4 regions of the Streptomyces sp. NPDC033136 genome follow, and region 4 is predicted to be linked to each of the others. Evidence: riboswitches for the same ligand, from Rfam matches in the RefSeq annotation. Region 4 holds a riboswitch; each other region holds the start of a gene.

The links. Region 4 has a riboswitch for cobalamin ahead of ACZ5TL_RS19960 (ABC transporter substrate-binding protein). Riboswitches for the same ligand answer to the same signal wherever they lie in the genome.
Region 1: it holds a riboswitch for cobalamin, as region 4 does, so the genes downstream of both, ACZ5TL_RS23775 (ribonucleoside-diphosphate reductase subunit alpha) here and ACZ5TL_RS19960 (ABC transporter substrate-binding protein) in region 4, are expected to answer to the same signal.
Region 2: it holds a riboswitch for cobalamin, as region 4 does, so the genes downstream of both, ACZ5TL_RS22195 (prenyltransferase/squalene oxidase repeat-containing protein) here and ACZ5TL_RS19960 (ABC transporter substrate-binding protein) in region 4, are expected to answer to the same signal.
Region 3: it holds a riboswitch for cobalamin, as region 4 does, so the genes downstream of both, ACZ5TL_RS12645 (cobalamin biosynthesis protein) here and ACZ5TL_RS19960 (ABC transporter substrate-binding protein) in region 4, are expected to answer to the same signal.

The regions. Positions count from the first base shown of each region.
Region 1 covers NZ_JBVIPD010000013.1:83,308-90,704, forward strand. Annotated here, with positions in the region: gene ACZ5TL_RS23750 (extracellular solute-binding protein) at 1-868, opposite strand, end outside; gene ACZ5TL_RS23755 (GntR family transcriptional regulator) at 1,180-1,944, shown strand; gene ACZ5TL_RS23760 (DUF3311 domain-containing protein) at 2,097-2,363, shown strand; gene mctP (monocarboxylate uptake permease MctP) at 2,360-3,988, shown strand; gene ACZ5TL_RS23770 (GNAT family N-acetyltransferase) at 4,061-4,567, shown strand; cobalamin riboswitch at 4,620-4,748, shown strand; gene ACZ5TL_RS23775 (ribonucleoside-diphosphate reductase subunit alpha) at 4,873-7,236, shown strand; gene ACZ5TL_RS23780 (ribonucleotide-diphosphate reductase subunit beta) at 7,293-7,397, shown strand, end outside.
Region 2 covers NZ_JBVIPD010000011.1:221,954-229,350, forward strand. Annotated here, with positions in the region: gene ACZ5TL_RS22175 (ECF transporter S component) at 1-537, opposite strand, end outside; gene ACZ5TL_RS22180 (ABC transporter ATP-binding protein) at 534-2,234, opposite strand; gene ACZ5TL_RS22185 (CbiQ family ECF transporter T component) at 2,231-3,361, opposite strand; gene ACZ5TL_RS22190 (SCO2322 family protein) at 3,348-4,010, opposite strand; gene ACZ5TL_RS22195 (prenyltransferase/squalene oxidase repeat-containing protein) at 4,007-5,212, opposite strand; adenosylcobalamin-variant (AdoCbl-variant) riboswitch at 5,335-5,424, opposite strand; gene ACZ5TL_RS22200 (SAM-dependent methyltransferase) at 5,740-6,555, shown strand; gene ACZ5TL_RS22205 (DUF5753 domain-containing protein) at 6,581-7,397, opposite strand, start outside.
Region 3 covers NZ_JBVIPD010000005.1:451,658-459,054, forward strand. Annotated here, with positions in the region: gene cobN (cobaltochelatase subunit CobN) at 1-541, opposite strand, end outside; gene ACZ5TL_RS12640 (cobyric acid synthase) at 538-2,046, opposite strand; gene ACZ5TL_RS12645 (cobalamin biosynthesis protein) at 2,048-2,983, opposite strand; cobalamin riboswitch at 3,087-3,225, opposite strand; gene ACZ5TL_RS12650 (hypothetical protein) at 3,359-3,580, opposite strand; gene ACZ5TL_RS12655 (inorganic phosphate transporter) at 3,615-4,856, opposite strand; gene ACZ5TL_RS12660 (class II aldolase/adducin family protein) at 5,311-6,042, shown strand; gene ACZ5TL_RS12665 (alpha/beta hydrolase) at 6,117-7,244, shown strand.
Region 4 covers NZ_JBVIPD010000010.1:25,427-32,823, reverse strand. Annotated here, with positions in the region: gene ACZ5TL_RS19970 (ABC transporter ATP-binding protein) at 1-751, opposite strand, end outside; gene ACZ5TL_RS19965 (FecCD family ABC transporter permease) at 748-1,800, opposite strand; gene ACZ5TL_RS19960 (ABC transporter substrate-binding protein) at 1,812-2,828, opposite strand; cobalamin riboswitch at 2,898-3,087, opposite strand; gene ACZ5TL_RS19955 (CoA-binding protein) at 3,169-3,579, shown strand; gene ACZ5TL_RS19950 (ArsR/SmtB family transcription factor) at 3,813-4,172, opposite strand; gene ACZ5TL_RS19945 (cation diffusion facilitator family transporter) at 4,237-5,361, shown strand; gene ACZ5TL_RS19940 (YbaK/EbsC family protein) at 5,363-5,920, opposite strand; gene ACZ5TL_RS19935 (helix-turn-helix domain-containing protein) at 5,964-6,536, opposite strand; gene ACZ5TL_RS19930 (acyltransferase) at 6,655-7,397, opposite strand, start outside.

The sequences.
Region 1 (7,397 bases), on a different contig from region 4:
GCTTGCCGGTCTTGTCGTTCTTCGGGTCCTCGGCGGTCGCGCCCTCCCAGGCCGCGGCGAAGATCATGGCGGACTTGCCCTGGCCGTAGACGATGTAGCGGTCGGACTCGTCCTTGGTCTTGTCGCCGTGCATGTACGTGTCGACGACCTTCTTGAACTCCTTCAGGCCCTTGAGGGACTCGGGCGAGGAGAGAGAGGCCTTCCACCGGCCGCCCGACTCGGTGGCGATGGCGCCGCCGGCGTCGTAGACGAAGGACATGGCCGCGTACCAGTCGCGGGTCGGCTGGTACCAGGCGCTGAACTTGTCGCCCTGCTTCTTCTGGATCTTGCCCAGGGCGGCGGTCAGCTCCCTGTACGTCTTCGGAGTGGACTTCACGCCGACCGACGCCGCCACGTCCTTGCGCCAGTTGGCGACCCGGCCGCCGGCGTAGTACGGGACGCCGTAGGTCTTGCCCTCGTAGGTCACCGAGGCCTTGAGGCCGTCCAGCCAGGCGTCCGCGTTGTCGAAATCGGCCTGGTCGAGGGGGGCGAAGGCACCCTTGACCATGTAGCCGAGCATCTCCGTATTGCCCATCTCGACCACGTCGGGGACCTTGTCCGTGGCGAGGACGGCGTCGAGCTTGGCGTTCTTGTCGGGCCAGCCGTAGTACTCATGGTTGATCTTGAGTCCGGGGTGCTTCTTCCGCACCGCGGCGTCGGCGGCCTTCACCAGCTCCGGCCAGTTGTTCTGGGCGTCGACGGTGAGCCAGACGGTCAGCTCCTTGGCGTCCGCGCCCTTGCCGGAACCCCCGCCCCCCTCGCCCCCGCACGCCGCGATGGAGACCATCATGCCCGCGATACCGATCGCGGCTGTCAGCTTGCGCTTCACGCCACCCTCCTCAGGGATCCCACACCCCCCTGGCTCCCCGCAGTGAACGTGGGGCCGGGCCTGGACCAATGGTGTAGACCAGTACGGGGAGCTTGGACCAGACCAGGAGGCCTGTCAAGGGTCGCCAGACAGTCCTGACCAGCCGTTATGCGACCTACATATGCAGGAACCTTTAAGTAAGAAGCCAGCGAAAATCCCAGCGGGCACGGCATACTGCGGGTAGACCACAGGGAATGGTGGACTAGACCAAAAGAGCCGCCGACGGTATACAAGTGGAACCGTGTCGGCAGACCGAGCCGGGAAGGCGGAGCATGAGCACCGACGTCAGCAGCGCGGAGAACGGGGGCGGGGCACCGGTCCGTACCGCGCGCGTGCCGAAGTACTACCGTCTGAAGAAGCACCTGCTCGACATGACCGAGACCCAGGCGCCCGGCACACCGGTCCCGCCCGAACGCACGCTGGCGGCGGAGTTCGACACCTCGCGCACGACCGTGCGCCAGGCGCTGCAGGAACTGGTCGTCGAGGGCCGGCTGGAGCGCATCCAGGGCAAGGGCACCTTCGTCGCCAAGCCGAAGGTCTCGCAGGCGCTGCAACTGACCTCGTACACCGAGGACATGCGCGCCCAGGGCCTCGAACCCACCTCGCAGCTGCTGGACATCGGCTACATCACGGCCGACGACCGGCTGGCCGGACTGCTCGACATCACGCCCGGCGGACGCGTGCTGCGCATCGAGCGGCTGCGCATGGCCAACGGAGAGCCGATGGCCATCGAGACCACCCACCTGAGCGCGAAGCGCTTCCCCGCCCTGCGCCGGTCCCTGGTGAAGTACACGTCCCTCTACACCGCGCTCGCAGAGGTCTACGACGTCCATCTCGCGGAGGCCGAGGAAACCATCGAGACGTCGCTGGCCACCCCGCGCGAGGCCGGCCTGCTCGGCACGGACGTGGGCCTGCCCATGCTGATGCTGTCCCGGCACTCCCTGGACCGGGAGGGCCGGCCGGTGGAGTGGGTGCGCTCGGTGTACCGGGGGGACCGGTACAAGTTCGTGGCGCGCCTGAAGCGGCCTCAGGAGTAGCTGAACCGCTGCGGTGGCCGTTGAGGGCCCATTCCCTGTTGGTACCGCATATGGGGTACCGCATTACGGACGAGGGGTTCCGCTGTCGCCGCACCCTGACCTAGATTGCCTGCGCATCGCAGAGGTGATCATCGAGGGGACGGAGCCGCCTGATGTCGCAAGCCCCGGAAGCCAGCAGAGGGCCGGTGGTGACGCCTGTGCGCGTCGTCATCGGCTTCTGCCTCATAGCGCCCTTCGTGGCCATGCTGTGGGTCGGCTCGTACACCAGGATGGACCCGGCCTTCATCGGGATCCCGTTCTTCTACTGGTACCAGATGGCGTGGGTGCTGATCTCCACCGTCCTGACGGTGATCGCCTACAAGCTGTGGCAGCGTGACCAGCGCGCCCGCTCGGCCACGAAGGGCGGTGCGTCGGAGTGAAGGACGGCGTGAACGGCGTCGCGCTCGCCGTCTTCATCTTCTTCTTCCTGCTCGTCACCGTCATGGGCTTCCTGGCCGCGCGCTGGCGCAAGGCCGAGAACGAGCACAGCCTCGACGAATGGGGTCTGGGCGGCCGCTCGTTCGGCACCTGGGTCACCTGGTTCCTGCTCGGCGGCGACCTGTACACGGCGTACACCTTCGTCGCCGTCCCCGCGGCGATCTACGCGGCGGGCGCGGCCGGCTTCTTCGCGGTGCCCTACACGATCCTGGTGTACCCGCTGATCTTCACCTTCCTCCCCCGTCTGTGGTCGGTGTCCCACAAGCACGGGTACGTCACGACCTCCGACTTCGTGCGCGGCCGCTTCGGCTCCAAGGGCCTCTCCCTGGCCGTGGCCCTCACCGGCATCCTCGCGACGATGCCGTACATCGCGCTCCAACTGGTCGGCATCCAGGCCGTGCTGGACGTGATGGGCGTCGGCGGCGGCGAGAACACCAACTGGTTCATCAAGGACCTGCCGCTGCTGATCGCCTTCGGCGTGCTGGCGGCGTACACGTACTCGTCCGGTCTCCGTGCGCCCGCGCTCATCGCGTTCGTGAAGGACACCCTGATCTACATCGTCATCGCGGTGGCGATCATCTACATCCCGATCAAGCTGGGCGGCTTCGACGAGATCTTCGCCAAGGCGGGCGAAGCGTACAGCCAGACCAACCCGGCGACAGGCGCGCCGCGCGGTGCGCTGGTGCCGGCGGAGGCGGGGCAGTGGACTTACGCCACGCTGGCGCTGGGCTCCGCGCTCGCGCTCTTCATGTACCCGCACTCGATCACGGCGACGCTGTCCTCGAAGAGCCGTGAGGTGATCCGCCGCAACACCACGATCCTGCCGCTCTACTCGCTGATGCTGGGCCTGCTCGCGCTGCTCGGCTTCATGGCGATCGCGGCCGGCGTCAAGGTGCAGAACGGGCAGCTGGCGATCCCGCAGCTGTTCGAGAACATGTTCCCCGACTGGTTCGCGGGCGTGGCCTTCGCGGCGATCGGCATCGGGGCCCTGGTCCCGGCGGCCATCATGTCCATCGCGGCCGCGAACCTCTTCACCCGCAACATCTACAAGGACTTCATCAAGCCCGACGCCACACCCGCGCAGGAGACCAAGGTCTCCAAGCTGGTGTCCCTGCTGGTGAAAGTCGGCGCGCTGGCCTTCGTCCTCACGATGGACAAGACGGTCGCCATCAACTTCCAGCTCCTGGGCGGCATCTGGATCCTGCAGACCTTCCCGGCGCTGGTCGGCGGCCTGTTCACCCGCTGGTTCCACCGCTGGGCCCTGCTCGCGGGCTGGGCGGTCGGCATGCTCTACGGCACGGTCGCCGCGTACGGCGTCGCCTCCCCGACCCAGAAGCACTTCGGCGGCTCCTCGAAGGAGATCCCCGGCATCGGCGAGATCGGCTATATCGGCCTCACGGCGTTCGTCCTGAACGTGGTGGTGACGGTGGTCCTGACGTTCGTCCTCAAGGCCCTGAAGGCCCCCGACGGCATCGACGAGACCAAGCCGGAGGACTACACGGCGGACGCGGGCGACCCGGGGGTTCAGGTGGAGCTTCCGCCGGCGACGGCGGGCACCTCGCACTGAGTCGCAGGTGACAGCGGGCCGTCGGTGAGAAACCGGCGGCCCGTTGTCATACCCGTCCCGCAGACTCGGACCATGGACATTCTCATCCGGCGAGTGAAGCCCACCGAGTACGGCGCCCTCGGCGAGATCACCGCCCAGGCCTACCTGAAGGACGACCTCCTCGACTTCGGTGAGAGCGACGGTTACCTCGGGGAACTCAAGGACGTGGCCAAGCGGGCCGCCGCCGCGGACGTCCTGGTGGCCACCCGGGGCGAACACCTCCTCGGTGGCGTCACCTTCGTTCCCGCCGGCGGTCCCATGGCCGACATCGCCCTGCCCGGAGAGGCCGAGATACGGATGCTCGCCGTCGCCCACGAGGCCCGCGGCCGCGGCGCCGGAGAGGCCCTCGTCCGCGCCTGCGTCGACCGCGCCCGCGCGACGTGCGGCTGCGTCCGCGTCGTCCTGTCGACGCAGCGAACCATGCACGCCGCCCACCGCATCTACGAACGTCTCGGCTTCGTCCGTGTCCCGGAGCGCGACTGGAACCCGATTCCGGAGCTCGACGACATCACTCTCCTCACCTACGAGTTGACACTGTGAAACCATCTCGGCACTACATCTAGGGGTGCTTTCTCTGCCCGGCACAAGATGTATGCTCATGCTCGCTGTCGCCGCAGGGGAATCCGGTGGGAATCCGGAACTGTCCCGCAACGGTATACCCATGCCTGTTCATGCATGTATGGGAGTCAGTCCGAGGACCTGCCGACAGCGCGCCCGGCCGTCCGGCCGGTGTGCCCTGACGTCCGGGCCTCGTGGAATGGGCCGGTGGACGCGACGCCGCGTGCGCTCGCGTGCTGCCCCCTGCCCTCGACGAGGCCCCCGTGCCGAGCGAGGGAGAGCCCCACGTGACCATCGCGCCTGCGGAACCGGTCTCAGCCGCCGAAGAAGCGCACGACGCTCCCGGTGCCGCCCTGTTGCGGACCCTGACCGAGCTGACCGCCGACCTCCCCGACGCCGACCCGGGCCGGGTCGCCGCCGCCGCGCTGCGCGGCCGGTCCGCGCGGGCTGACGCGTCGGAGTTGCGCGAGCTGGCGACGGAGGCGGCCGCCGGTCTCATCTCCGAGGACCCCGCCTACTCCCGGCTGGCCGCCCGGCTGCTGACCATCGGCATCCGCGCGGAGGCCGCCTCCCAGGGCGTAACGTCCTTCACGGAGTCGGTCGCCGTGGGCCACCGCGAGGGCCTTATCGCCGACCGCACCGCCGAGTTCGTCCGGCTGCACGCGGCCCGCCTCGACGCCCTGATCGACACCGCCGCCGACGACCGTTTCGGCTACTTCGGCCTGCGCACGCTCCACAGCCGCTATCTGCTCCGGCACCCGATCACCCGCCAGGTGATCGAGACGCCGCAGCACTTCATGCTGCGGGTCGCCGCCGGTCTCGCCGAGGACGACACCACCCGCGCGCTGGACGAAGTGGCCGCGCTCTACGGGCTGATGAGCCGCCTCGACTACCTCCCCTCCTCCCCCACCCTCTTCAACTCCGGCACCCGGCATCCCCAGATGTCGTCCTGCTACCTCCTCGACTCCCCCAAGGACGAGCTGGACTCCATCTACGACCGGTACCACCAGGTGGCCCGGCTGTCGAAGCACGCCGGCGGCATCGGCATCGCCTACTCCCGCATCCGCGCCCGGGGTTCGCTGATCCGCGGCACCAACGGCCACTCCAACGGCATCGTCCCGTTCCTGAAGACCCTCGACGCCTCGGTCGCCGCCGTGAACCAGGGCGGCCGCCGCAAGGGCGCCGCCGCGGTGTACCTGGAGACCTGGCACTCCGACATCGAGGAGTTCCTGGAACTGCGCGACAACACCGGCGAGGACGCCCGCCGTACGCACAACCTGAACCTGGCCCACTGGATCCCGGACGAGTTCATGCGCCGCGTGAACGCCGACGGGCAGTGGTCGCTGTTCTCCCCCGCGGACGTGCCCGAGCTGGTCGACCTGTGGGGCGAGGAGTTCGACGCCGCGTACCGGGCGGCCGAGGCGAAGGGCCTGGCGAAGAAGACGCTGCCCGCCCGCGAGCTGTACGGCCGCATGATGCGCACCCTCGCGCAGACCGGCAACGGCTGGATGACCTTCAAGGACGCTGCCAACCGCACCGCCAACCAGACGGCCGAGCCGGGCCACGTCGTGCACTCCTCCAACCTCTGCACGGAGATCCTCGAGGTCACCAACGACGGGGAGACGGCGGTCTGCAACCTGGGATCGGTCAACCTCGGCGCGTTCGTCGACCGGGCGGGCGGGGGCATCGACTGGGAGCGGCTGGACGAGACGGTCCGTACGGCCGTGACGTTCCTCGACCGGGTCGTGGACATCAACTTCTACCCGACCGAACAGGCAGGCCGGTCGAACGCCAGGTGGCGTCCCGTCGGCCTCGGAGCCATGGGTCTCCAGGACGTCCTCTTCACACTGCGCCTGCCCTTCGACTCGCCCGAGGCCAAGGCGCTGTCCACCCGCATCGCCGAGCGCATCATGCTCGCCGCCTACGAGGCCTCCGCCGATCTCGCCGAGCGCAGCGGCCCGCTGCCGGCCTGGGAGAAGACCCGTACGGCCAGGGGCGTACTGCACCCCGACCACTACGACGTGGAGCTGACGTGGCCGGAGCGCTGGGCAGCCCTGCGCGAGCGCGTCGCCACGACCGGCATGCGCAACTCCCTGCTCCTCGCCATCGCGCCGACGGCCACGATCGCCTCCATCGCGGGCGTGTACGAGTGCATCGAGCCGCAGGTGTCCAACCTGTTCAAGCGCGAGACGCTGTCCGGTGAGTTCCTCCAGGTCAACTCCTACCTGGTGGACGAGCTGAAGCGGCTCGGCGTGTGGGACGCCCGCAGCCGGGAGGCCCTGCGTGAGGCGAACGGCTCGGTGCAGGACTTCGCCTGGATCCCCGAGGACGTGCGGAGGCTGTACCGCACAGCGTGGGAGATCCCGCAGCGCGGCCTGATCGACATGGCGGCGGCCAGGACCCCGTTCCTGGACCAGTCCCAGTCCCTGAACCTCTTCCTGGAGACGCCGACCATCGGCAAGCTCTCCTCGATGTACGCCTACGCCTGGAAGTCCGGGCTGAAGACCACGTACTACCTGCGCTCGCGCCCGGCGACCCGCATCGCCCGCGCCGCCCAGGCCACCGCCACCGTCCCCGTGCAGCAGCCGGCGACGGAGGACGCCGTCGCCTGCTCCCTGGAAAACCCCGAGTCCTGCGAGGCCTGCCAGTAATTCCCACCCGCCACCCGACCGCCACCCCTGGAGGACGGCGCTTCGCGCCGACTGTTATGACTCAGAACCTTCTCGACCCCGGCTTCGAGCTGACTCTCCGCCCGATGCGCTACCCGGACTTCTACGAGCGCTACCGGGACGCCATCAAGAACACCTGGACC
Region 2 (7,397 bases), on a different contig from region 4:
GCCGTAGCCGGCGAGCATCGCGCGCTCGGCCCGGCCGCGCAGCCGGTCCGGGCCGGGCAGCAGGCCCGCGCCCATCGCGAACCAGCCCATCGCCAGCATCTGGAACGGCAGCCACGGCCCGACCCCGCCCGTGAGCAGCGCGGACGCGAACATCGTCACCGAACCCAGGACGAACCCGAAACCCGGCCCGAGCACCCGGCCGCTCAGCACCATCAGGAAGAACATCGGCTCGATGCCGGCGGTCCCGGCGCCGATCGGCCGCAGGGCCGCACCCGTGGCGGCCAGCACGCCCAGCATCGCGACCGCCTTCGGGCCCAGCCCGGACTCCGAGATCGCCGCGGCCACGACCGCCACGAGCAGCACCAGCAGGCCCGCGAAGAGCCAAGGGGCGTCCTGCGCGTGCGCGCTGAGCCGCGAGGTGGGCGGCGCGAGGAAGGGCCAGCCGAAACCGGCCACACCGACCCCGCTGACCAGCGTCAGGGCGGCGAGGGAGCGGGGGCCCAGACGGACGGCCCTCGCCTGCCGTTGCGTGCTCACGGGGTGGCCTCGGGACGGAGGGCGGCGCGGACCTGGGAGACCGTGAGCCACTGCTGCGGGGCCAGGATCTTGGTGACCTGCGGGGCGAACGACGGCGAGGAGACCACGATGTCCGCCGTCGGCCCGTCCGCGATCACCTCGCCCTCGGCGAGCAGCACGACCCGGTGGGCGAGTTCCGCCGCCAGCTCAACGTCGTGCGTGGCCAGCACGATGGCGTGCCCTTCGGCGGCCAGTCCGCGCAGCACCCCGACCAGCCGGGCCTTCGCCGCGTAGTCCAGGCCCCGGGTCGGCTCGTCCAGCAGGAGCAGCGGGGGCCGGGCCGTCAGGACGACGGCCAGGGCCAGCGCGAGCCGCTGCCCCTCCGAGAGGTCCCGGGGGTGGGTGTCGTCGGTGACGCCCGGGAGCAGTTCGGTGACCAGGGCCCGGCAGGTGCCGGAGTCCGCGCCGGCGTCCTGGTCGGCCGCCGCGCACTCGGCGGCGACCGTGTCGGCGTAGAGCAGGTCGCGCGGCTCCTGAGGGACCAGGCCGACCTTGCGGACGAGGCCCTTCGGGGCGGTGCGGTGAGGGACGGCCTCGCCGAGCCGGACGGTTCCCGAGCCGGGGGTGACCAGGCCCACCAGGGAGTTGAGCAGGGTGGACTTCCCGGCGCCGTTGCGGCCCATGAGGGCGATCGTCTCGCCGGGGGTGATGGTGAGGTCGATGTGGCGCAGGGCCTGGATGCGGGCGCGGGTCACCGAGAGGGCTCGGACCTCGGCTGTGTGGGGGGTGGCGCCGGCCGCGGCGGGGCGTGCGGAGAAGCGGCGGGTGAGGGGCGGTCGTGGCTGGTCGCGCCGTTCCCCGCGCCCCTGAGGCACGTGGTCGAGCCGGCGCCCCTGAGGCACGTGGTCGAGTTGCCGGCGCAGGAGGGCTGCCCTGCGCCTGGCGTCGCGGACCGTCATCGGCAGCGGGGACCAGCCCGCCAGCCGGCCCAGGTCCACCACCGGCGGGTACACCGGGGACACGGCCATCACCTCGGCCGGGGTGCCCAGCACCGGGGGCGCGCCCGGGCCGGGCAGGAGGACGACCCGGTCGGCGTACTGGATGACCCGTTCCAGGCGGTGCTCGGCGAGGAGGACCGTCGTGCCGAGGTCGTGCACGAGCCGCTGCAGCACCGCCAGCACCTCCTCCGCGGCGGCCGGGTCGAGCGCGGAGGTCGGCTCGTCCAGGACGAGCACGCCCGGGTGCGGGGTGAGGACCGAGCCGATCGCCACGCGCTGCTGCTGGCCGCCGGAGAGCGTGGCGATCGGCCGCCCGCGCAGGTCGGCGAGGCCGAGCAGGTCGAGCGTCTCCTCGACGCGGCGGCGCATCACGTCCGGGGCGAGGCCCAGCGACTCCATGCCGTAGGCGAGTTCGTCCTCGACGGTGTCGGTGACGAAGTGGGAGAGCGGGTCCTGGCCGACCGTGCCCACCACGTCGGCCAGTTCGCGCGGCTTGTGCGTGCGGGTGTCGCGGCCCGCGACCGTGACCCGGCCGCGCAGGGTGCCGCCCGTGAAGTGCGGCACGAGCCCGCTGACCGCGCCCAGGACGGTCGACTTGCCGACCCCGGACGGGCCCGCCAGCAGCACGAGTTCACCTTCCGGGACCTCGAAGTCGATGCCCTGGACGGTGGGTTCGGCGGCCCCGTCGTACGTCACGGAGACCTCCTCGAAGCGGATCACGACGGCTCCTTGGGATCGGGGGCGACGAACGCGGGCAGCAGGCCGAGGAGGACGGCGGCGGCCGGCCAGAGCGGGAGCGTGGGGGCGACGAGCGGGACCACGCCGGGGTGCAGGTCCGCAGGATCGCGGACGGAGGCGAGGGTGAGGAGGGCCGCGACCGCCACGCCCGAGGCGACGACCAGCCCGGCGCGTGCGTCCCAGCGGTCCGGGCGGTAGCGGGTGCGCAGGGAGCGGCGACCGCCGAGTTTGAGGCCCGCGAGGGCGGCGGCGAGCCCGGCCAGCAGGACGGGCACGCCGTACCCGGCGCCTTCGGCCGTGAGCAGCCCGTACGTTCCGGCGCAGACGCCGAGCAGACCGCCGAGGGTGAGGGCGGCGGTGGTACGGCGGACGGCGGCGGGGACCCGCGCGGTACGGCCGTAGCCGCGGGCGTCCATCGCGGCGGCGAGGGCGACCGAGCGCTCCAGCGCGCCCTCCAGGACCGGCAGGCCCACGTGCAGCAGACCCCGGACGCCCCTGTCCGGACGGCCGCGCAGCCGGCGGGCGGCGCGCAGACGCTGGACGTCGGCGATGAGGTTCGGGGCGAAGGTGAGGGCCACGACGACCGCCACGCCCATCTCGTAGAGGGCGCCCGGGAGGGACTTGAGGAGACGGGAGGGGTTCGCGAGGGCGTTCGCGGCACCGACGCAGATGAGGAGCGTGGCCAGTTTCAGGCCGTCGTACAGGGCGAAGGCGAGGGCCTCCGCGGTGACCTCGCCGCCGAGGCGGATGCCCTGGGCCCAGGCGGGGAGGCCGGCTTCGGGGAGGGTGAGCAGGGTGTGCGTGCCGGGGACGGGGGAGCCGAGGACCGTCGCGAAGAGCAGGCGGATGAGCAGGACGGCGAGGGCGAGCTTGACGAAGGCGCCGTAGGAGCGGGACCAGGGGGTCTCGGGGCGGCGGGTGGCCACGACGTAGGCGGAGACCGCGATGAGGAGGGTGAGGAGAAGGGGGTTCGTGGTGCGGGTGGCCGCGGTGCCGAGGGACAGCGCCCAGAGCCACCAGGCGCCGGGATGGAGAGACGCCGGGTGTCGGCCCGGGGGGCGGGGGCTTCGCGCGTCCCGGCGCAGTGGGGTGCCGCTAGGACTGGCCATGGTCACGCCGTCGTACCTGCCAGACCGCTGCCGCGCCCAGGGCCGCCACCGCGCCGATTCCCGCCCACAGGCCCAGGGACGGGCCGTCGTCCGCCGTGTCCTTCCCGGGCGCGGGCGCGGGCGAGGGCTCGGTCGTGGTCGTGGGCTGCTTCTTCGACACCTGCTCCCCGCAGCCCTGCTCCGGGTAGCCCGAGAGGGCGCACAGGAGGGCGTTGGTGTCGTAGCGCAGCGGCTTGGCCACCGTCGCCAGGGCGTCCGCCGTGGTCGCGTCGGAGGGGACCTGCGCGCAGGCCGTTCTCGCGGCGGGCGGGGACTCGCCCCGGGGGGCGTCCCCCGGCGTGCCGAAGTCGAGGACCAGGGCCACTCGCTTCTCGCCGTCCCGTGCGGGCGTCTTCGCGCAGATCGTCGCGAAGTCGGCCCGGCCGCGCGGTCGGGCCGCGTCCCCGGAGTCCTCGCTCACCGCGAAGCGGAAACCCTGGATGTCGCCGTCCGAGGGGCGGGTCGTGGACGGGCCCTGGGTGGCGTAGACCCAGCGGTCGCCGTCGCGCTCCCAGAACGACCAGTAGCGGTAACCGGCTGCCTGGGCCTGGCCCGCGCCCGAGAGGAGCAGGAGCGAGGCCAGGACGAGGAGAACGGCCCGGCGGATCACGGCTGCTGCTTCTTCTTGCGGCCGGTGAACAGGAACCCGATGCCGATGCCGGCGACGAGGCAGACGCCGACGTACCACCAGATCCCGAAGAAGGAACCCGAGTCCTGCTCCCAGTCCGAGGCCTTCGGCTTCTCGGCCTTCAGCGGGGCCGGGCCCGTCGCGTTGAGCTGCTTGACGAGGTCAGCGCCGCCGAAGTCGCGCGGGTCCGTGCCCGTCGCGTGGGCGGCGAGGATCAGCTGGGCGTAGGCGGCCGGACCGCTCCGCGCGGCCCAGGACGCGGAGTTCTTCTCCAGCCACCGCACGGACTTCTCCGCCTGCGCCGTGTCACCCCGCGCGGCGAGCGCCACGACCGCGTCGGCGGTGTTGCCGTGGTCGGGCTGGGGCTCGGCACCGCCCAGGGCGGACACCAGATGCTCGTCGTCCCTGGCCAGGACGGCGGTGAGATAGGCAGCCCCGTTCGCCGCCGCCTGCTGGGGCGTTGTGGCGTTCTCGCAGGTCGCCTCGGGCCCCTTGCCGGGTTTGACGACCATGCCCTTGCCCAGTGCGCCCAGTACGCCGGCCGCCGTGGCGTCGGCGTTGGCGGCGAGCTTGCCCTCCCTGTCCGGCTGGAACGCGAAGGCGCCGTCGCCGTCCCCGCCGCACGGCAGCGCGAGCTTCAGCAGGGCGTCGTAGGGGGACTCGCCGTCCTTCTCGGCCTGGTCCGGCTTCTCGCCCGCGGCGGCGAGCGCGCCTATGACGATCGACGTCGAGTTGGTGTCACTGGCACCGCCGGGCGCGTAACCCCAGCCGCCGTCCTTGTTCTGGACGGACTTCAGCCAGCCGACGGCCTTGCCGGTGACGTCGTCGTGCCCGCCGAGCGCGGCCAGCGCCTGCACCGCGGCGGCGGTGGCGTTGGTGTCCAGCATGGTCCTGGCGTCGCACGCCGTGGCGGGGTCGGGGCGGTACGGGGCGAAGCCGCCGTCCGCGCACTGCTGCCGCACCAGCCACTCGACGGACTTCGCGGCCGGCCTCACCCGCACCGTGTCCTGCGCGAGGAGCGCGAGGGACTGGCGCCAGACGCCGTCGAACTTCGGGTCCTTGTCGCCGTACAGGGCGGAGGGGAGCGCCTGGGACGGCGACGGGGACGGGGCGGCGGCGGCCGGGGTGGCGGCGCCGATCACGGCGACGGCGGCCAGGACCGCGGCGCTGCGGCGGACGTTCATGATCGGCGGGTGCCTCTCCCTGTGGGGGAGCCGGGCAGCACGGGACACCCCGGCGGCTCGGCTCCGTATACCTCGACGGTGCCGTGCACCGGCGGGCTGCCGGGCACGTGAGCCGGTCACGAACCGTACGGGGCGATCCGGCTCACCGCCTCGGCGGGCGGTACACGGTTGCGGGTCAGCGCCGGAATTGCACCGGCTTCCCCCCGTACGGTGTGATGACGACCCGCTTACTGTACCTGTCGGTAGAAAACCGGCCGAGGGCGCCGGTTGGGCCGGGGCGGCTTCGCCCCATGCCGACCACACCACCAGGGAAGCTGCTCGGCTCGGGCCGCCGGGCCGACGTGTACGAGATCGACGAGGCGTGGGTGCTGCGCCGCGAGCCCTCCTCGCCGGCCCGCCCCTCCCACGCGGCAGGCCCTGGCCGAGTGAGGTGGAGGCCGAACTCCTGCGATTTGCCGAGGAGTTGATCCTCTCCGGGGCGCGGACAGGCTAGCGTGGGCCTTCCCGACCACACCCAGGAGCCGTCCATGACCGACCAGGTGGAGAACGCCACGCAGGAGCCGTTCCCCAAGATCGACACCTCGGTGCCGCACTCGGCCCGGATCTGGAACTACTGGCTGGGCGGCAAGGACAACTACGAGGTCGACCGGGTGGCCGGTGACGCGTTCCGCGAGGCCTTCCCCGGCATCGAGTCCGGGGCCCGCGCCGCCCGCTACTTCCTCGCCCGCGCCGTACGCCACCTGGCCGCCGAGGAGGGCATCCGCCAGTTCCTGGACATCGGCACCGGGCTGCCCAACGTCGACAACACCCACCAGATCGCCCAGCGGGCGGCCCCGGAGAGCCGCATCGTCTACGTCGACAACGACCCGCTGGTCCTGGCCCACGCCCGCGCGCTGCTCACCAGCACACCGGAAGGCGTCACGAACTACGTCGACGCCGACCTGCGCGAGCCGGACACGATCATCCGGGAAGCCGGCCGGACCCTGGACTTCGACAAGCCGGTCGCCCTCATGCTGATGGGCATCCTGGGCCACATCGAGGACCACGACGAGGCCCGCTCGATCGTGCGGCGGCTCGTGGACGCCCTGCCCTTGGGCAGCTACCTCGTGCAGTACGACTCCACCGACACCAGCGAGGACTACGTCAGGGCCATCCAGCAGTACAACGACGGCGGTTCGATCCCCTACATCCTCCGCAGCCCCGAGCAGATCGCCCGCTACTTCGACGGTCTGGAACTGCTCGAACCGGGCGTGGCCTCCTGCTCGCGCTGGCGTCCCGACGCGGCGGCCCTGGGCCTGCCCGCGGAGGTGCACCAGTACGGCGGCGTCGCCCGGAAACGCTGACGCCGCACGTCTCCAGGCTGACGCCTCAGGTCTCCTGAAGGATCCGGTGGAGGGTCGTCGGCGTCTCGTCCGGTGACTCGGCTTCGACCACCAGCCGGTTCATGGCATCCCAGTAGCACTCGATCTCGGCCGGCCGGTCGGGGTAGACGGCCGTAGTCAGCCGTTCGAGGTAGACGATGTCGGGCAACTGCCCACCGGGCAGCCGCAGGATGGTGACCGGACCGCCCTCCGCGGCATGGCCGCCCGCGCTGAACGGCAGGATCTGGAGCGTGACCTGCGGAAGCCGGCAGAGCTCGATGAGCTGCTTGAGCTGGGCGCGCATCACACGGATGCCGCCCATCGGCCTGCGCAGCGCCGCCTCGTCGATCACGGCCCACAGCCGGGCCGGCGACTCCCGGTGCAGGACGCGCTGACGCGTCATCCGCAACGCGACCCTGCGTTCGATCTCCCCCTCGCCCGCGTCCGGGTGGGCGAGCCGGACGGAGGCCCGTGCGTAGTCGGGGGTCTGCAACAGGCCCGGGACACGCTGGACGTGGAAGGAGCGGATGACGCTCGCCGCCTGCTCGGCCCCGAGGTAGGTCTGGGTCCAGGCGGGGACGACATCGCTGTAGTACCGCCACCAGGCAGGGGTGTTCGCCTGCTCGGCCAGCGCCAGCAGCGTGGCGCGCTCGGCCTCGTCCGTCACGCCGTAGAGGGTGAGCAGGTCGGCGACGTCCCGCAGTTTGAAGCCGTGGCGGCCGGCCTCCATCCGGCTGATCTTGGACGAGGAGGCGCGGATGACGTGCCCCGCGTCCGCCCGGCAGATGCCCCGCTCCTCGCGCAGTCGCCGGAGCCGGGCGCCC
Region 3 (7,397 bases), on a different contig from region 4:
CCTCGATCGCGTCGCACAGGGTGTCCACGAAGGCGGTGTTGCCGCTCAGCTCGTGGGCCCGGTAGAAGAGCACACCGACGGTCGGGCGGTCCTGAACGTGCGGACGTTCGCCGTGGACGCCGTACTCGGGCATCTTCCGCGGTGCCGCGAAGCCCTCGCCGGTCAGCAGCACCGTGTCGGACAGGAACCGGGCCAGCTCGGTGAGGTTGTCCGGCCCGCCCTCCACGAGGTACTTCAGCGCCTCCGCCACGACACCGGCCGGCACGGACGACTCGGCCATCAGCTCCGCGTCCGGCACGGCCTCGCCGCCCAGCAGCACGGTGGGGATCCCGGAGGCCTTCAGCGCGGCGAGCCCGTCCTCCCAGGCCCGCTTGCCGCCGAGCAGCCGGACGACGGCGAGGTCGGCGCCGTCCAGCAGCGCCGGCAGCTCCTCGCGGACGTCCACGCGGGTCGGATTGCCGATCCGGTACGAGGCACCCGAGGCGGCCCGGGCCGCCAGCAGGTCCGTGTCGGCGGTCGACAACAACAACACAGTGCTCATGCGGGTGCTCCCGGTGGAATGAAGGGCAGTCCTTGCGGCGCGCCGGACTCGATGAGCCGCCACAGCGCGTCCGTGTCCGCGTGCTGTTCGATCAGGTCGCCGAGCCGGTCGAGCTGCTCCTCGCGCAGCGCGGCGAACGAGGTGTCCGGTGCCGGGACGAAGCGGCGGCCCGCGGCGGCCGCCACCTCGCGCAGGAAGGCCCGCCGGAAGCCGTCCGACTCCAGCGAGCCGTGCCAGTGCGTGCCCCAGGTCTGGCCGACCCGGCAGCCGTCCAGGAAGGGGACTCCTCCGGTGACGTCGGCGACCCCGTGGTGGATCTCGTAACCCTCGACGCGCTCCCCGAGGGCCTCGCCTTCCGGCCGGGTGAGGGTCTTCTCGCGGGCGAACCGCACCCGCACGGGCAGGATCCCGAGCCCGTCGACGTGCCCGCGCCGGCTCTCGACGTCGTCCTCGATGTGCTCGCCGAGGAGCTGGAAGCCGCCGCAGACGCCGAGGACGGGCCGCTGCTCGGCGGACCTGCGGACCAGGGCCTGGGCAAGACCCCGTTCGCGCAGCCACTCCAGGGCGCGGACCGTCCCGCGGGTGCCGGGCACGATGACGAGGTCGGCGTCGGCCAGCTCCTCGGGCCGGTCCACGAACCGCACCACGACCCCCGGCTCGGCGGCCAGGGCGTCCACGTCGGTGAAGTTGGACATGAGCGGCACGGCACACACCGCGACCCGCAGCACGTCCTCGCCGACGGGCGGGGCGACGACGGACTCCCGCACCGCCCCCCGCAGGGAGACCCCCATCCCGTCCTCCTCGTCGATCCCGAGCCCGTGCCGGAAGGGCAGAACGCCGTACGTACGCCGCCCGGTGAGCCCCTGCAGCATGTCCAGGCCCGGCTCCAGCAGGGAGACGTCCCCGCGGAACTTGTTGACGAGGAACCCGGCGACGCAGCTCTGGTCCTCCGGCGACAGCAGCGCGACGGTCCCGAAGAACGAGGCGAAGACACCGCCCCGGTCGATGTCGCCGACGACGAGCACGGGGAGCCCGGCGCCCCGGGCGATACCCATGTTGACGATGTCCGTCCGCCGCAGATTGATCTCGGCGGGAGAACCGGCCCCCTCACAGATCACCGCGTCATACGTGCCCCGCAACTGCTCCAGACAGTCCAGCACCGTCCCGAGCAGCTTCTGCTGCCGTCCTCCGTGGTAGCCCCGCGCGCTGAGTTCACCGACGGGCTTGCCCAGCAGCACGACCTGGCTGCTCTGCTCGCCACCGGGCTTGAGCAGCACGGGATTCATCAGCGCGGTCGGCTCGACCCGGCAGGCCTGGGCCTGCATGGCCTGCGCCCGTCCGATCTCGGCGCCCTCCCTCGTCACGAACGAGTTCAGGGACATGTTCTGCGCCTTGAAGGGCGCGACCTTGACGCCCTGCCGCACCAGCCAACGGCAGATCCCGGCCGTCACGACGCTCTTGCCGGCGTCGGAGGTGGTGCCGGCGACGAGAAGCCCACCGCTCATGTCATGTCCCCCTCTTCAGCAGCCGCGCTCCGGCGCACACGCCGAGCGCCAGCCAGGTGACGCGCCGCGAGAGCCGCACGGCCCGCGCGACGTCGTGCGTGCCGACGGCACGCCCCCCGGTGTTCAGCACGGGCCGGTGCTCCGCCCGCCCGCCGTACGAGAGCGTCCCGCCCAGCCGTACCCCGAGCGCCCCGGCGAAAGAGGCCTCCACGGGCCCGGCGTTGGGACTCGGATGCTTCGCCGCGTCCGCCCGCCAGGCGCGTACGGCCCCGCGCGGATCCGGCCCGGCCAGCGCCGCGAGTACGGCGGTCAGCCGCGCCCCCGGCCATCCGGCGAGGTCGTCCAGCCGCGCCGAGGCCCACCCGTAGCGCCGGTACCGGGCCGACTTGTGCCCGACCATGGCGTCCAGGGTGTTGACGGCCCGGAAGCCGAGCAGCCCGGGCACCCCGCCGACGGCTCCCCACACCAGCGCCCCCACCACCGCGTCGGAGGTGTTCTCGGCGACGGACTCGACCACGGCCCGGGCGATCCCGTCGGCGTCGAGGGCCTGCGGGTCCCGCCCGCACAGATGGGGCAGCCGCGCCCGGGCCGCCTCGACGTCCCCGGTCTCCAGGGCGCGCCCGATGGCCCGCGCCTCCCGGGCGAGTGAAGTCCCCCCGACGACCGCCCAGGTGGCGGCACCGGTCAGGACGACGGAGGCGACGGGGGAGGTCCGCACGGCACGCGCGGCGACGGACCCGACGGCGACGGTCCCTCCCGTACACACGGCGGTGTGCAGGGCGCCCCACCCGCGGTGGTCCCGCCACAACACCCGTTCCACGGCAGCAGCGGCCCGCCCGAACACGGCGACCGGATGCCCCCGGCGAGGATCGCCGAGCAGCAGGTCACCGATCAGACCGGCGGCGGCGCCGTACGCGAAGACGCGACCGGCACCCATGGGCTCAGCCGGCCGAAAGGGCGGGCAGGGGTGGGGTGCTGAACCTTGATCGGCAGCCGCGCATGGCGATATGTGTCCTCACTCAGGGTGTCCGCGCCCTGGTTCGACTAGACCGGCGGTGAGAGTTCCTGGCTCCCGGGGATTGCTACCCCGGTGACAGTGGCGGGACCGCGCCGGACTCGCACCGGCTTCCTCTCCTGCCGCCGTACTGGCCCCGGCAGTCCACCACGGCCGCGAACCGCCGTCAACTTGCCGTTGACCTGCGAGGGGAGAGTGTGGAGAACCCCACATCGCCCCCCGGGCACACACGACGACCGGGCGGCACAGGACCAAAGTCCTGTGCCGCCCGGTCGGATGCGTCGCGCGGTCGGGCCGTCAGGCCACGATCAGGTAGATCCCGTACACCACGGCAGCCGCGCACGCCGCGAAGCACGCGTACGCGCCGGTGACCGCGAGGCCCGCGGAGCCGCCCTGGGCCACCGCCCGCTCGCGGCGGGACAGGCCGGTGATGCCGAGGGTGAACAGGCCCACGAGGGCCACGGTGACCACGAGGCTGACGCCGAAGACGGAGCCGAGGGACGCCCAGTCGATCTTCATATCGGAGACTCTTCCTTGTTACCGGTGGGCGGGGTCAGACCGTGGTGGTCGGCGAGGGCGTCCGCTCGGAGGCGGCCTGGGCCGGGAACGACGCCGGGTCCTCCGTCGCCGTGCCGGTCGGCGGCGGCGTCACCGCGGCCATCGCCGTGGTCACCACACCGGCGGGCTCCGTCTCGTCGGTGTCGTTGACGTTGGTGTGGTCGACGACCTCACGCCGGGACAGCATCCAGATCGCCGCGCTGGAGGCGACGAGGAAGACGGCCACCGCCGCGGTGCCCCAGTCGCCGAAACCGGTGACGTACTCGGCGATCGCGGCCACCAGCGCGGCCGCCGGCAGCGTCAGACCCCACGCGACGAACATCCGCGTCGCGGTCGACCAGCGGACGACACCGCCCTTGCGGCCGAGCCCCGCGCCCATCACCGAGCCGGACACGGAGTGGGTGGTGGACAGGGAGAAGCCGAGGTGGGAGGAGGCCAGGATGACCGTGGCCGCGCTGGTCTGGGCGGCGAAGCCCTGCTGCGGCTGGAGGTCGGTCAGGCCCTTGCCCATGGTGCGGATGATGCGCCAGCCACCCAGGTAGGTGCCGAGCGCGATCGCGATGCCCGCGGAGAGGATGACCCACATGGGCGGGTCGGAGTCGGGTGCGACGGCGCCGCCGGCGACCAGGGCGAGGGTGATGACACCCATCGTCTTCTGCGCGTCGTTGGTGCCGTGCGCCAGGGAGACCAGGCCCGCGGAGGCGATCTGGCCGGACCGGTAGCCCTTCCTGGACGCCTCGCCGTCGGCCTTCTTGCCGAGGGAGTACGTCAGCCGGGTGGCCAGCATCGCCGCGAGGCCCGCGACCAGCGGAGCTGCGATCGCCGGGATCAGGACCTTGGTGACGAGCACGTCGCCGTGCACCGCGCCGATGCCCGCCGAGGCGACCGTGGCGCCGATCAGACCGCCCATGAGGGCGTGCGAGGAGCTGGACGGCAGACCGACCAGCCAGGTCAGCAGGTTCCAGAGGATCGCTCCGACCAGGGCGGCGAAGATGACCTCGGGACGGATGCCGGCTTCGTCGACGAGCCCCTTGGAGATCGTGTTGGCGACCTCCACGGACAGGAAGGCGCCGACCAGGTTGAGGACGGCGGACATGGCGACGGCGGCCTTGGGCCTCATGGCACCCGTGGAAATGGTCGTGGCCATCGCGTTCGCGGTGTCGTGGAAACCGTTCGTGAAATCGAACGCGAGTGCGGTTACCACCACAATCGCGAGGATCAGCGAGAAGCTTTCCATTTACCCAGGCAATCGTTCGAGGTCATTGGCTGGACGAACGTAGGTAACCCGAGTGAACGGAAGGTGAACTGGGAGGGGCGCAGGGGTGTCCACATCGGAGGGTTGCCGTTCCACCGTGCTGTCAGGCTCCCCGCGCCCCCGCGATCAAGGCGCCTCCGGCGAACCACTTCAGCCGATCGAGTGACCCGTTGAAGACGTTCCGGTCGCCCGGCAGGGGGCCGCTGACGTCGTCGTGCTGCCGGATGGTCCAGGCCGGCCGTCCTGGACCATCCGGCAGCATGCCCGCTCGCGCCGTGCTCAGGGCGTAGCACATGTGTTTCTTGTCATACGGGTTGTATGCGATCTCGACCCCCGCGGCATCGGCGCGCCGACCGGCCCCGGCGGGCGGTCGGCCTCCGGCCGGAAGTGCCCCCGTCCTGCGGCTCGTCGGGACCCTGCCTGGCAGGATCGCCGCATGGCTGAGCAGCGAGACGACGAGCCGGGCACGAGGGGCGTACGGGACGGCGGACCGGACGCGGGGGAGCCGCGGCGCAGGGACGTGCGTCCCGAGGAGGCCGGCGCCTGGGAGGACCTGCTCGCCACGGCCCGCCGGACGGTCTCCGAGGGACTCGTCGTCGGCACGTCGGGCAACGTCTCGGTACGCGTCGACGACACCGTCCTGGTCACACCGTCGGGCGTCCCCTACGACCACCTGACGCCCGGCGACGTGACCGGCGTCGGCCTCGACGGCCGGCAGGTCCTCGGCACGCTCGTCCCGACCAGCGAACTGCCCATGCACCTCGCGGTCTACCGGTCGACCGGCGCCCGCGCCGTCGTCCACACCCACGCCGTGCACGCGACGGCCGTCTCGACGCTCGTGAGCGAGCTCCCGCTGATCCACTACATGGCCGCCGCGCTCGGCGGCCCCGTCCGGGTCGCCCCGTACGCCACCTATGGCACCGACGAACTGGCCGAGAACATGCTGCGCGCCCTCGCCGGCCGCTCCGGCTGCCTCCTGCAGAACCACGGCACCGTCACCTACGGCACCACCCTCGCCCAGGCCTACGACCGCACGGCCCAGCTGGAATGGATGTGCCGCCTGTGGCTCACCGCCACATCGGTGCCCGGCCTGGCCCCGAGCCTGCTGTCCCGCGACCAGCTGGCGGAGGTGGAGGAGCGGCTGCGCGGCTACGGCCAGCGCGCCTGACCCTTCCGCCGCGGACGTCACCCCGCCGCGGCCTCCCACTGGTCGCCCGCCGGGTCCGCCGGGACACTGGACCCGTGCGCACTGTCAGAGCGACGGCCGCTGCCGTCACCGCCGTGATAGGTGCCGGTGCCGCCGCGGTGGCCGTCGGCCGGTTCGCCAGCGACGCGGCGCTCAAGGCGCCGCCCGGCAGGCCGCTGCCGGGCGAGCCCCGGCTCACCGTGCACGGCACCGCCGCCGGCCAGATCACCCTCACCCGGGACCTGGCCGCCCTGCGCCCCGGCCGCTACGGCCTCTCCGGCAACGGCTCCCACGCGGTCGTCGGACCCGTCCTGGCCGACGCCCCGCACACCGCCGACACCGTCGTACGCCGCCTGGAGAGCATCACGCACGGCACCCTGAAACCCGGCGACAAGGTCTGGCTCACCCCGAACGTGTACGTCGGCAACCCCGGCGCCGCCCTCGGCCTCGAACACGCCGACGTCGACGTCCCCGGCGAACTCGGCGCCCTGCCGGCCTGGTTCGTGCCCGGCGCCCGGGACACCTGGGTGATCGCCGTCCACGGCCTGGGCACCACGCGGGAACTCGCCATGAACGTCATGGGGTTCCTGCAGCGCAGTCACTTCCCGGTGCTCGCCCTCGCCTACCGCGGCGACCTCGGTGCCCCCCGCCCGGCCGACGGCCTGAACCACCTCGGCGAGGCCGAGTGGCGCGACCTCGACGCGGCCATCCGCTACGCCGTGCGCTACGGAGCCCGGCAGGTCGTCCTGCACGGCTGGTCCACCGGCGCCACCATGGCCCTGCGCGCCGCCGAGCGCTCCGGACTGCGTGACCGGATCTCCGGGCTCGTCCTGGACTCCCCGGTGCTCAGCTGGGAGACCACCCTGCGCGCCCTCGCCTCGGCCCGCCGCACCCCGGGCGCGCTGCTGCCCCTCGCGGTCCGCGCCGCCCAGGGCCGCACCGGCCTGTACGGCGGCCGCGGTGCGGCCACGGCCGCGTCCGAGGGGCTCCGCGCCCCGGCGCTGCTCTTCCACGGGCCGGGCGACACGGTGGCCCCCTGGCAGCTGTCCCGCCGCTTCGCCGAGGCCCGCCCCGACTTGGTCGCCCTGAGCATCGTCCGCAACGCCCCGCACGGCGCCATGTGGAACGCCGACCCCACGGCCTACGAGGAGGCACTCCGGCGCTTCCTGACCCCCCTCATGTGACCCTCCGGCCGGCCTGTCGCACGCGCCCTTTCCCATGTATCCCTCCCGTAGGCCTGTCCCGCGGTCCCTTTCCCTTTCCCTTCCCCTTGTGACCCTCCGGGCGGCGCGTCTCGCGCGCCCTTCGCCGCGGGCGCGGACGCACCCTCCCGTTCA
Region 4 (7,397 bases):
CCCCGTACACCTCGGCGATGAGCTCCTGGGTGAGCACGTCCCGCGCGGTGCCGCCCGCCACCACCCGACCCTCGCGCAGCACCACGACCTGATCGCAGTACATCGCCGCGAGGTTGAGGTCGTGCAGGGCGACGACGGTCGTGACCGGCAGGCCCGTGACCAGGGCGAGCAGGTCGAGCTGGTGGTGGATGTCGAGGTGGTTGGTCGGCTCGTCCAGGAGGAGTTCGCGGGGTTCCTGGGCCAGCGCGCGGGCGATCTGCACCCGCTGGCGTTCGCCGCCCGAGAGGGTGTGCCAGGGCTGGCCGGCCCGGCCGGCGAGGCCCGTGCGCGCCAGGGCGGCGCGTACCGCCCGCGCGTCGTCAGCCGAGGCGGGTGTCCAGGCGCGGCGGTGCGGCACGCGGCCCAGCCGTACGACGTCCTCGACCGTCAGCTCGACCTGTGTGTCCGACTGCTGCTCCACCATGGCGAGGCGGCGGGCGACCGTACGGCGGGGCAGGCCGTCCAGCGGCGTGCCGTCGAGCGTGACGACTCCGGTGGTCGGCGTGAGCAGCCCGGCCAGCAGTCGCAGCAGTGTGGACTTGCCGGAGCCGTTGGGGCCGAGGACACCGACCGTGGAGCCGGTCTCCGGCGCGAGGACGACGTCGTCGAGGATCAGGCGTCCGTCGGCACGGCGGCCTACCCGGTCGGCCCGCAGCCCGGCCCCGCTCACCGCCGTCGCCGCCCCGCTCGCCGCCGCCCCTGCCCCCTTCACCGCACCCTCCGCGTCCGGTAGAGCACCACCACGAACGCCGGCACCCCGATCAGCGACGTCACCACCCCCACCGGAACCTCCTGCGGGTCCAGCACCGTACGGGCCAGCGTGTCCACCCACACCAGGAACACCGCCCCGGCCAGGGCCGTGACCGGCAGCAGCCGGGCGTGCCCGGGGCCGGCCAGGGCCCGGGCGGCATGCGGCAGGACCAGCCCGACGAAGCCGATCGCCCCGGCCGAACTGACCAGCGCCGCCGTGAGCAGGGCCGTGACGCACAGCAGCACCAGCCGGGTGCGGGCCACGGACACCCCGAGCGCGGCCGCCGCGTCCTGCCCGAAAGCGAAGGCGTCGAGGGTACGGGCGTACGCCAGGCACACGACCAGCGTCACGGCCAGGACGGCCAGGCACAGCCAGACGTCGGTCCAGCCCGCGCCGCCGAGCGAGCCGAGGAGCCAGAAGAGCACGCCCCGGGTCGTCTCGGCGTCGGCGGCGGTCATCACGACGAAGGAGGTGAGCGCGGAGAACAGCTGCATGGCGGCGACGCCCGCGAGGACGACCCGGTCGGTGGTGCCGCCGAGGGTGTGGCTGAGCAGCAGCACCAGCGCGAAGGAGACCAGGGCGCCGAGGAACGCGCCCGCGGACACCGGGAGGGCGCCGCCTCCCACGCCGAGCACGACGACCAGGACCGCGCCGGTGGAGGCGCCCGAGGACACCCCGAGCACGAACGGATCGGCGAGCGGGTTGCGCAGCAGCGACTGCATCACCGCCCCGCACACGGCGAGTCCGGCCCCGCACACGGCCGCGAGCAGGGTGCGGGGCAGCCGCAGCTGCCAGACGATCCCGTCCCGGATCGGCGTCAGCTCCGAGCTGCCGAGGCCGAGGTGGGCGGCCACGACGGACCACACGTCGGCGACGCTGATGTCGGCGGGCCCGATGGTGAGGGACACGGCGAGGGAGACGACGAGCGCGAGGGCCCCGGCAGCGCCCAGCGCGAGCCCGGACCCACGGCGGGTCCGGATCCCGGACGCCGGGGCCGTGACCTCCGGCAGGTCCCGGTCGGTCACTTGGCCGGCCCGAACCGGCGCAGCCCGGCGGCGACCTGCTCCACGCCCTCGACCGTGCGGATGGTCGGGTTCATGGCCTGCCCGCTGAGCAGCACGTACCGCTTGTGCCGGACGGCGTCCATGGTCCTGGTGACCGGGTTGGACTCCAGGAAGGCGATCTTCCGCGCGGCCGACTCGGCGGTCTGTGACTTCCTGGTCAGGTCGCCGATGACGAGGACGTCGGGGTCACGGTCGGCGACCGTCTCCCAGTTGATCTGCGGCCACTCCTCGTGCGTGTCGTCGAAGGCGTTCTTCGCGCCGAGGGCCCGGGTGATGATGCCCGGCGCTCCGCAACAGCCCGCCATGTAGGGCGACTCGGAGTTGGCGAACCAGTACAGGAGGGTGACGTCGTGGGCGTCGATGCCGGAGGTGGCCTTCGTCATGCGCTGCCGGAGGGACGCCACGAGTTCCTCGCCGCGTTCCCTCACCCCGAACACGGCCGCGAGATCCCGTACCTCGCCGTACACGGTGTCGATGCCCAGGGCTCTGTCGCGTGCTCCGTCGCCGCCCCCCGAGTTGTCCTTGCCGGCGCAGTCGGACGGGGAGACGTACGTGGGGACGCCGAGCTTCTCGAACTGCTCGCGGGTGGCGACGCCGCCCTTGCCGAGGGTGGAGACGAAGGAGGCGGCGACGAAGTCGGGGCCGGCGTCCAGGACCCGTTCGAAGGACGGGTTGTTCTCGGCGATGCGCGGCACCTTCGCCTCGGCCTTCTCCAGCCCCTTCATCACCGGGTCGGTCCAGGTGGCGGTACCCGCGAGGCGGTCGGCGAGGCCGAGGGAGAGCAGGATCTCGGTGGTGCCCTGGTTGAGGGAGACGGCGTGCCGCGGCGCGGCCTCGACGCGGACCTCGTGGCCGCAGTTGCCGAGGGTGACGGCGGCTTTCGCGGGGGCGGGCTTCGCGTCGCCGCAGGCGGTCAGGAGCAGGGAGCCGACCGCGAGCAGCACGGCGGCACGGGCGGGTCGGGCGAGGGACACGGGAACCAGTCCTCAGTCGTCGAGGGCTCGATCGCGGAGCCCGGTCGTACGGTGCTCCCCCGCCGCGTGCGGCCGCGGGGGCCGCCAGCAGGTCTTCGGACTCGGGTTCATCCGGATCGGAGCGCCTTCCCGGACCTCCGCGAGGGAGTCCAGTGGCCGAGGCCCCGCCCGTCCCCCTCACCGCTGCGCGTCAGTTCCGGATTCGCACCGGATTCCCTGACCCACGTACATGGGTTCGACTGGCCTCGGCAAGCTATCACGGGGGCACCGGGGGAATGACCGCGCACCTCGCGTCGTTGTGCGCACAGCAGGTCGTCCACGACGTCCGAGGAGGCAGCCTGTGTACGGCGACGAGGCAACGATCCGCAGGATTCTCGCCGGACTCGGCGACACCTGGGCCGTGGTGGGCCTGTCGTCGAACCAGCGGCGCGCGGCGTACGGGGTCGCCGCCGTCCTCCAGCGCTTCGGCAAGCGCGTCGTGCCGGTGCATCCGAAGGCCGAGACGGTGCACGGCGAGCAGGGGTACGCGAGCCTGGCGGACATCCCCTTCGAGGTGGACGTCGTGGACGTGTTCGTGAACAGCGACCTCGCCGGAGCGGTCGCCGACGAGGCGGTCGCGAAGGGCGCCAGGGCCGTGTGGTTCCAGCTCGGTGTCGTCGACGAGGCGGCGTACGAGCGGACCCGCGCCGCGGGCCTGGACATGGTGATGGACCGCTGCCCAGCGATCGAGATCCCCCTGCTCGGGCAGTGATCCCCCTGCTCGGGCGTGACCTCGACGGCTGCTCATCCGCGGTGGCCGGCGATCCACCACTGGGCCCGGGCGTTGGCGTCCCGGCCCGGGGAGATGGGGCGGGGCATCGAGGACGGGCCGTCGCGGAGGCGCCCGCCCACTGAGACCGGCCTCCATGACGAGCCGCATGACCCGTGCCTTGCCGCTCCCGGGCTCCGGCGAGCAGTACCTCGGGGCGGCCGCGCGGTACTGACTCAGTCGTGCGGGGGCCGGTCGCTGAGGCGGTGGTCGGCCACGTTCAGCGCCTCGTCCACCAGCCGGCGCAGATGGCCGTCGCGGAGTGAGTAGACCACCCGGCGGCCCTCCTTGCGCGTGTCCACCAGGCCCGCGAGGCGCAGTCGCGCCAGGTGCTGGCTGACGGCCGGCCGCGCCGCCCCGCACGCCTGGGTGAGCGTCGTGACGTCGGCTTCCGACCCTGTCAGTGCGTGCAGCAGGGCGAGCCGCGTCCGGTCCCCGAGCAGGGCGAGCAGTTCGGCGGCGAGCGCGAACTGCTCCTCGCCGGGACTGCGCGGATGCGCATCGTGCGCAGATGACAGGTGCATGCGTGCGCTCATACGCACATAATGGCCCCGTGGGCGTGTGCACGTCCACTCACACGCGCACCGGAAGGGGACCCACGTGAGCGACCGGCACGAGCATTCCCACCCTCATGACCACGGACACCGGCACGACCGGGGCCACGGGCACGAGGACGGGCACGGGCACGGCGGGGGCCACGGGCACGACGACGGGCACGGGCACGACGGGGGCCACGGGCACGGCCTGCTCCACCGGATGGCCCACGTCCTCACCCCGCACTCCCACGAGACGGCCGGCAAGGTCGACTCCACCCTGGAGTCGTCGGCCCGCGGGATGCGGGCGCTCTGGGTCTCGCTCGCGGTGCTCGGCGTGACGGCCCTGGCCCAGGCGGTGGTGGTGGCCCTCTCCGGCTCGGTGGCGCTGCTCGGGGACACGGTCCACAACGCGGCGGACGCGCTGACCGCCGTACCGCTCGGCATCGCCTTCGTTCTGGGGCGGCGCGCGGCCACCCGCCGCTTCACCTACGGCTACGGGCGGGCCGAGGACCTGGCGGGCCTGGTGATCGTGCTGACCATCGCCGCGTCGGCGGCCTTCGCGGGCTGGGCGGCTCTGGACCGGCTGCTGGATCCGCGGCCCGTCGAGCACGTCCCGGCCGTCGCCGTGGCCGCCCTCGTCGGTTTCGCGGGCAACGAGTGGGTGGCCCGCTACCGCATCCGCGTCGGCCGCGCGATCGGATCCGCCGCGCTGGTCGCCGACGGGCTGCACGCCCGTACCGACGGGTTCACCTCACTGGCCGTGCTGCTGGGCGCCGCGGGCTCGGCCCTGGGATGGCACCTGGCGGACCCCGTCGTCGGGCTGGCGATCACCGCGGCGATCGTCCTGGTGCTGCGGGACGCGGCGCGGGAGGTGTTCCGGCGGGTGCTGGACGCCGTCGACCCGGCCCTGGTGGACCGGGCCGAGCGGGCACTGGCCGACGTTCCCGGGGTGCGCGGGGTGGGTGAACTGCGGCTGCGCTGGATCGGCCACCGGCTGCGCGCCGAGGTGGCGGTCGTGGTCGACGGTGAGGTGACGGTACGGGAGGCCCACCGCATCGCCGTCGACGCCGAGCATGCGCTGCTGCACGCCGTACCGCGCCTCACCGCGGCCCTGGTCCACGCCGACCCGGAACCGGCCCCGGGCGAGACCGACCCGCATCTGGCACTGGCGCACCACACCGCGGCGTAGGTCAGGAGACCCCGAGCCCCTCCAGCACCACGGCGCCCGGCAGTTCCGCGAACGCCTTGCCCGGGACCAGCAGCTTGCCGCGCCGCCGGCCGCTGCCGACCAGCACATACGCCAGGTCGACGACGGCCGTGTCCACCAGGAGGGGCCAGCCGCCCGGAAGTCCGATCGGGGTGATGCCGCCGTACTCCATGCCGGTCTCGGCGGTCGCCGTGTCCATCGAGGCGAACGAGGCCTTGCGGGCGCCGAGCCGACGGCGCACGACGCCGTTCACGTCGACCCGGGTGGTGGACAGCACCACGCACGCGGCGAGCGTTGACTCGCCGCCGCGCTTGCCCTCGACGACCACGCAGTTCGCGGACTGCTCCAGCAGCTCCCGCCCGTAGTGCTCCACGAAGATGGCCGTGTCGGCCCACTCCGGGTCGGTGTCGACGTACACGAGCCGGTCGGCGGGGACGCTGCCCTGCCAGTGGCGGACGGCGACGGCGACCGGGGCGGCGAGTTCGCCGAGGCAGGCGGGGGCCGGACGGGCGTTGTCGAAGTGTCCGATGGGTGGGCGCATGACCGCACGCTAACAACCGCCGACCGCCCGCCGGCCGGGCGTCTCAGGACACGGGCGGCACCGAGACGGCCATGACCATCTCCGTCGGCACGTCGCCGGTGTTGCCGTAGGTGTGCGGGACGTTGGCCTCGAAGTGGACGCTCGCGCCCGCGGGGACACGGTGCTCGGCGCCGTCGACGGTGAGCGTGAGCTCCCCCGCGGTGACGTGGAGCAGTTCGGTCGTGCCGGCGGGGTGCGGGTCCGAGGAGCTGCTCTGGCCCGGCATGAGCCGCCAGTCCCACAGCTCCAGTGGGCCGGGCGCCTCGGTGCCCGCGAGCAGCCGGTTGTAGCTGCCGGCGTCGGTGTGCCACAGCCGTACGGCCTGCTCGGCCGGGACGATGCGGACGTGCGGGCCCTGCTCGTAGTCGAGGAGGGTGGTGATGCTGACGCCGAGCGCGTCGCCGATCTTGACGACGGTGCCGAGGCTGGGGTTGGTGCGGGCCTGCTCGATCTGGATGAGCATGCCGCGGCTGACGCCTGCCCGGGCGGCGAGCACGTCCAGGGTGAAGCCGCGCACCGCGCGCCAGTGCTTGACGCTGCGTGCCAGCGACTGGGTCAGCAGGTCGAGGTCCGACACATTCCGTCCAATATTGCGTATGACACAGTACATCAGGGTGCACTACCGTGCGGTTGACCTGATCGTTCACCGAACTGTACTGCGAGGCATCCGCCGGCGTCGGGCTGAACCCGCGGGCTCAGGACTCCGGCTCCAGCTCCGCGAGACCGGCCGCCGTCTCCTCGCCACGAGCGCCGTCTCGTCGCTCTCCGGTTCCCGGCCGCCGGTCCCCGTGCTCATCGCCCGCTGTCCCCTGTGCGTCCAGCTCGGCCAGACGTGCCGCCGTCTCCTCGTCGAGTTCCGACAGCGCCCGCAGCTGCTCGGGCGTCACACCCTCGGGGATCGGGACCGGCGGCGGGGTGCGCAGGGGCGGCTGCCAGCCGTCGGCGGGCGTCCAGCGCCGGACGACACGCGCCGGTGCGCCCGCCACCACGGCGTGGTCGGGCACCGTGCCCCGCACGACCGCACCCGCGGCCACCACCACGTTCCGCCCGATCCGGGCGCCCGGCAGGATCACCGCGCCCGTGCCGATCCAGCAGCCGGGCCCGATCTCCACCGGCTCCATGCGCGGCCACTGCCTGCCGATCGGCTCGTGCGGATCGTCGTAGGAGTGGTTCGTGGAGGTGACGTAGACGTACGGGCCGAAGTAGCAGTCACTGCCGATCGTGACCGTCGTGTCGGCGATGACGTGGCTGCCGCGGCCCAGGACGACGCCGTCGCCGAGGCGCAGGATGGGGTCCGGGCCGAGGTCGAGGTCGGGCATCAGGCCCGCGGTGAGGGTGACCTGCTCGCCGATGATGCAGTGGGAGCCGAGGTGGATCCACGGCTCACCGAAGACCGTGCCGAGCGGGAAGGCGAGCCTGGTACCTGTTCCCATCGCGC